2 regions of the Vibrio tapetis subsp. tapetis genome follow, and region 2 is predicted to be linked to the other one. Evidence: predicted binding sites of a transcription regulator. Region 2 holds the regulator's gene; the other holds the start of a gene.
What was found. The regulator PurR, encoded in region 2, represses purine synthesis genes. The targets are predictions, from matches to a motif close to TNANGNAAACGTTTNCNTNA.
Positions count from the first base shown of each region.

Region 1: a site for PurR is predicted at 1,155-1,174, ahead of VTAP4600_RS05020 (inosine/guanosine kinase). Genes of this name have one in related genera too.

Region 1 is NZ_LT960611.1:1,138,366-1,141,664, reverse strand. It holds gene VTAP4600_RS05030 (porin) at 1-178, shown strand, start outside; gene VTAP4600_RS05025 (YccT family protein) at 316-987, shown strand; gene VTAP4600_RS05020 (inosine/guanosine kinase) at 1,253-2,557, shown strand; gene VTAP4600_RS05015 (H-NS family histone-like protein) at 2,662-3,069, opposite strand.
Region 2 is NZ_LT960611.1:1,720,859-1,724,157, forward strand. It holds gene torD (molecular chaperone TorD) at 1-583, shown strand, start outside; gene purR (HTH-type transcriptional repressor PurR) at 880-1,884, shown strand; cyclic di-GMP riboswitch class I at 2,030-2,121, shown strand; gene VTAP4600_RS07640 (TfoX/Sxy family DNA transformation protein) at 2,236-2,826, shown strand; gene VTAP4600_RS07645 (TVP38/TMEM64 family protein) at 2,962-3,299, shown strand, end outside.

The DNA of each region.
Region 1 (3,299 bases), 580 kb from region 2:
TGCTACAGGCTTTAGTGTAACTAACTATGATGATTCTTCTAAAGATAAGCTAAACAAGTGGTTCTTGAATGCTGGTTACACAATTGCTCCTTCTACTACAACGTACGTAGAAATCGGTGGCAACAATGGTGACAAGCAAGAAGTTGGTTACGGTGTAGGTATTAAAGCATCTTTCTAAGTTTAGCTAGAAACTGTTAGACTCTAAAGCCACCTTTATGGTGGCTTTTTCATATGTGGAGTTAAAAGATCTTGGTGACTAGTCGTCATGTTAGTGACAAACAAATACATATTTTATGACATCGGTTTGGAGAGTTTATGTGTAGCAAAAAAGTGTTTATTAAATCTATTACCACGTTGAGTTTGATGTGGGCTTCAACGGTTCTAGCTGCTGATATTATTCCCGAGAAGGGTGTTAGTCTGTTGATGGTTAATGGCTCAGAAGATGTTAGTAAAATGAAGCCAAGCGCTTTGAAGTCGGGGCAAAACCAAATCGTAGTTGAAATGGATAAAAATATCGGAAAGGGGAGTTCGAACGGCCAGTTTACTTCCGCCCCTTTTGTCATTACGTTTGAAGCCGGTTCGGATGATATAAAAATTAACCACCCTAAAGTGCACAGCATTCAGCACGCTGAGCAAGTATTTAAAAATGAGCCTAAATGGCGCCTAACTTCAGCTGGGAAATCAATTGATTACAAGAGTAATGAATTGAAAGGTAAAAAAGGCTTCATGCCATACTCAGATATGGATGAACTGGTTAAAGAATACAACCAACAAAACGGCATTTATGTTGGCCCTGCAGCCATAACGGTTGCTGCCGCGAGTCAAGTTGAGCCTGCTGTTAAGAGTGCTAAAGCGACACCTAAACAACAAAAACCATCACAAGCTGTAGCTCATCCGCAAGCCTTAGAGCAGATGCAAGCTTGGTATTTAAAAGCGTCAAAAGAAGATCGTAAAGAATTCCGAAAGTGGATGGTAGATCAAGACTGATCCAATTATGTTTTCTAGAAACTAGAAACTAGAAACTAGAAACTAGAAACTAGAAACTATAAGAGCGAAAGCCTGATATATTGGGATTTCGCTTTTTTTATAGTAGCGAAGCGGTCTAGTTTCTCGTAAGGAGCTTGCGACTGATCTAGTCAAATTGCTTATTTTCAATCCGCAATCGTTTGCTATAGTTATCCTTATTGATGCCAATAAACTGGCAAGCTACAATCTCGAACCCGAATTGTCCCTCATATAAGACTGTGTAAATATGAAATTCCCTGGCCAACGTAAATCGAAACATTATTTTCCAGTTCACGCTCGTGATCCGCTGGTAAGCCAAGCTCAAGTCAGTAAGAAAATGTCGCGCATCCATGTTGTTGGTATCGATCAGACTTTGGTGGATATCGAAGCTAAAGTAACGGATGAATTCATTGAGAAATTTGGTTTGAGCAAGGGACATTCGCTCGTAATTGATGACCAAACCGCAGAGCAGTTGTATTGCGAACTAAAATCTCAGGGATTAGTGACCAATGAATACGCTGGTGGCACAATTGGTAATACATTGCACAACTATTCGGTATTAGCCGACGATAAATCTATTTTACTTGGAGTGATGAGCCAAGATATCCAAATAGGCAGCTACGGTTACCGTTACCTATGTAACACATCAAGTCGTATGGATCTTAATCATCTTCAAGGGGTTGATGGCGCAATTGGACGCTGCTTTGCCTTGATCAGTGAAGACGGTGAACGTACTTTTGCGATAAGCGAAGGTCAAATGAACCAACTTCAACCAGAAAGTATTCCTGAATCTGTATTTAAAAATGCTTCTGCTCTTGTTTTAACTGCGTATTTGGTGCGTTGTAAGCCTGGTGATCCAATGCCAGAAGCTACAATGAAAGCCATAGAGTATGCAAAGCAATATGACGTACCTGTAGTATTAACGTTGGGTACAAAGTATGTCATTCAAGACGACCCTGAGTATTGGCAAGCATTTTTGCGTGACCATGTTTCTGTCGTTGCAATGAATGAAGATGAAGCAGAAGCGTTGACTGGCGAAAGCGATCCATTGCTTGCATCAGACAAAGCATTAGAGTGGGTTGATTTGGTTCTTTGTACTGCAGGCCCCGTTGGTCTATACATGGCTGGTTATACAGAAGAGAGCATGAAGCGCCAAACTTCGCTTCCTTTGTTACCTGGTGCTATTGCAGAATTTAATCAGTACGAGTTTAGTCGCCCTGTAAAAAAAGCGTCGAGTGAAAATCCGGTAAAAGTATATTCACACATCGCTCCATATATGGGTGGGCCTGAGAAAATAAAGAACACTAATGGTGCTGGTGACGCTGCACTCTCTGCATTGCTGCATGATATGTCGGCTAATCGTTACCATAAAAATAATGTTCCCAACTCGAGTAAACACCAAATTCCATTTTTGACGTACTCGTCATTTTCGCAAGTATGTAAGTACTCGAATCGTGCGAGTTACGAAGTGTTGGTTCAGCATTCACCTCGACTTTCGCGTGGATTACCAGAGCGTGAAGACAGCTTAGAAGAAGCGTATTGGGATCGATAAATATATAATTGAGGCGTTATTCATAATATAACGCTTTAATGTTCCAATAAAAAAGAGCGCATTAAGCGCTCTTTTTATTTATGTTTTTAACTAAACGTTAATTCTTAAAGAAGAAAATCTTCTAAAGAGCGACCTGCATCTAATTGCTCTTGAATAGCAGAAGGAGTACGGCCTTGACCCGTCCAAGTTTTCTCTTCGCCGTTTAATTCGTATTTGTATTTAGCAGGACGTGGTTCACGTTTCTTTTTCGTTTTAACTTTATTGTCATTGCCAGACATTGCGGCAATTAAGTCTTCAATGGCGATGCCATCTTTGCTGATCATATCAGCGTATTCAGCCAATTTAGCATTACGTTCAGCTTGCGCTGCACGCTCTTCTTCTTCACTGCTGCGACGCTCATCAACAACAATAGTTAGTTTTTCTAGTGCTTCTTCTAAGCTTTCAAGTGGCAATTCACGAGCAAAAGCACGAAGGCTACGGATATTAAGTAGAGTCTTAGCAAGATCTGACATGGTTATTCCTGTTTGAATAATTACGATAACAATCTAATAATAACAGCGTAGAAAAAGAATTCAATATATATGGTAGTAATTGTCTTTCAGTGCAAAGTAATAAAATGTAATTAAGCATAAATATAAATATGAGATTTAAATCAAAGGTTAAACTGGGTCTAAAGTATCTGGACTAAGCTGCTAACGTGGTAATAGGTTCTAGCTTATGAGTTGGTGTGAGAGTAGAAAAG
Region 2 (3,299 bases):
GCGTGAACTAACTGAAGATGAATTAACGGCGTACCATACAGCTGAGATCAGAGGCTTTATTTCTGGCTTAGGTGAAAACCCTCAGTTAACAGAGGCGACATCCGCGCTGATTAACTCGCTTAACCAACTGCAAGACCGTGCCGATGTTCAACTAGAACTGTCCGCCGACTTTTGTGGTTTGTTCTTAGCTACCGCCAAAAATGCGGCACTCCCTTATGCCTCCTTGTATATTGGCACTGAAGGTTTGTTAAACGGTAAACCTGCTCTGGCAATGGAGCAACTGATGAAAGACAAAAACATTACCAAGCAAGAAGGCTTTAATGAACCTGCCGATCATCTCGCATTAGAGCTCGACTTCCTTGGTAACCTAATCGTGCGTTCTAACGAAATCGACAATGAAAACGACTTTGAGTTGGCTTTACTGGAACAAAAACAATTTATCGAACAACACATGCTGACTTGGGTTCCATCATTTAACGCAAAATGCCGCCAATTCGATGAATTTGGGTTTTATGCCGCAGTAGCACAGCTGTTGCTTGCCTTCCTTAAGCTTGATTGTGAATACATTTCAGGCGAGCAGTAAAAGACATCTAGAGGGTCGAAAATACGGCCCTCTCCCTTCATTTTGGTCATCTCTCGTTATCATTTTTCATTCCTGAATTCACTGTTTTAATGAATACATCGTCGTTTTGAAACAAATAACGTTGTCAGAGTGTTTGAATCGGTCTAAAATTGTGATCGCAAACGATAAAATATGAAAACACGCCAGTTCCATGAAAACCGCCTATATTGAGCGGTTTTATTTTTTGCATTAATTATATTTGGTCAGCCCTCCATTAAACTAATACTCATACGGTGCTGACTCGACAGGAAATTTTTATGGCCACGATTAAAGATGTTGCGCGTATTGCCGGTGTATCGACTACTACGGTTTCACATGTAATTAATAAAACTCGTTTTGTTGCTGAAGCAACGCAAGAGCGAGTAAACAAAGCAGTAGAAGAACTAAATTATGCCCCAAGCGCTGTCGCACGCAGCCTTAAGTGTAATACGACCCGTACGATCGGCATGCTAGTAACTCAGTCTACCAACCCATTTTTCGCCGAAGTTGTCGACGGTGTTGAGAGCTACTGCTACCGTCAAGGCTACACTTTGATTCTGTGTAATACTGGTGGTATCTACGAAAAGCAACGAGATTATATCCGTATGCTCGCTGAGAAACGTGTAGACGGCATATTAGTCATGTGTTCAGATTTAACGGAAGAACTTCGTGGAATGCTTGATTCTCACGCTGACATTCCAAAAGTAATCATGGACTGGGGCCCTGAAAGCTCTCATGCAGATAAGATCATCGATAACTCTGAAGAAGGTGGGTATCTAGCAACGAAATACCTAATTGATCACGGACACACAGACATCGCTTGTTTAAGTGGCCACTTAGACAAACTCGCCTGCATCGAGCGTATAGCCGGTTATAAACGCGCTCTAGCCGAAGCAAACATTGAGTTCCAAGAAGATCACATCATTGAAGGTAATTTCGAATGTGATATGGCGGTTGTCGCAGCGGATAAAATCATTGCTATGGCACAACGCCCAACCGCGGTTTTTTGCTTCAATGACACCATGGCTCTTGGACTCTTAAGTCGTCTTCAAGAAAAAGGCCTGAGCGTTCCTGACGATATCTCTGTTATTGGTTACGATAATATTGAAGTCTCTGGTTACTTTTCACCGCCACTCACCACGGTACACCAACCTAAACGTCGTGTTGGTAAAACAGCTTTTGAGATCTTGCTTGAACGCATTAAAGATAAAGAACATGACAAACGAGTGTTTGAAATGCACCCCGAGATTGTTGAACGTCAATCCGTCAAAAGATTAATCTAGCAAATAGCAGATTAATTCATATTTAATGGCCCTTGCTTCATATGCGAGGGCTGTTTCATATTGTAGGCACTCTTATTTGAACCAATGTCACATTAAGAAACCTCAATTGTGATGTTTGTTCCGATTTTTCACTATGATTTTATTGTCACGCACAGGGCAAACTACTTGAAAAAGTAGGACGCAAAACTTCCGGCCTAAATCAATATGTATTATTGGTATGGTAGTGGGGTCGCCGATGGCAAATATGCAAAATTTATATAGCTACCTTGTGGCTTATATAACACTCGCATAGTTTTGCTCACTTCTCGGACCTGATTTTGGTGACGTTGTTTCTAAACCGAGATTATTAGCATGGATAAACCGATATTAAAAAACTCACTTAAGCTATTTGAGACTTTAGGGAAGATAAAATCTCGCTCTATGTTTGGTGGCTTTGGTGTCTTTGCAGACAATACTATGTTTGCTTTGGTCGTAAACGATACTCTTCACATAAGGGCTGATGCAGCCAATGCGCTGACATTTAAGCAACAAGGTCTTCAGCCTTATGTCTATAAAAAGCGTGGTTTTCCCGTCGTTACCAAGTATTTTGCATTACCTTTTCAGATGTGGGAAACGCCTCAAGATATCCTCGATATTGCACTTAAGGCTCTCACGGTTGCAAATACCGAAAAGCTCAAGCAAGCCGAGGTGAAACCAACTCGTTTAAAAGATTTACCTAACCTGCGTTTAGGTACTGAAAGAATGCTTAAGAAAGCCGGAATCAATAGTGCCGACGATTTACGCACTCACGGTGCAGCTAAAGCTTATCAAGCAATTAGCCAAACGCACACCGGAGATGTTGGATTCGAGCTATTGTGGGCGCTTGAAGGCGCTATTAACGGCACACACTGGTCAGTCATCCCGAAACAACGCAGAGACGAGCTCATCGATCAGCTAAATTAGGTCGACATAATATGAACAACAAAAAACCGCGAACTGACAAGCTCGCGGTTTTTTTTGTATCAAATGAAAGTTTTATCCTATTTCCTCTGTCATACTTATTAAGATTTATACAACTTTTCTAAACAGGACGTAAATATGAACAAGAAGATCATTTTAGGGATAGTCTTCATCGCTGTAATCGTGGTATTGGCGATCAATTTTGGTCCACACCTAACGCTTGAAAACGCTAAAGCCCAACAAGTTGCTTTAGGTGAGTTTATTGAAAACAATTTCATTGTTTCAGCGTTAAGTTACTTCGCATTATACGTATTAGTCACCGCCTTCTCTGTACCCGGAGCTACCGTAATTACCCTACTCGGCGCCGCACTATTTGGTTTTACCACCGGACTTATCTTAGTTTCTTTCGCCAGTACGCTTGGCGCAACATTGGCGTTTTTGAGTAGCCGCTATCTACTACGCGACTGGGTACAAAA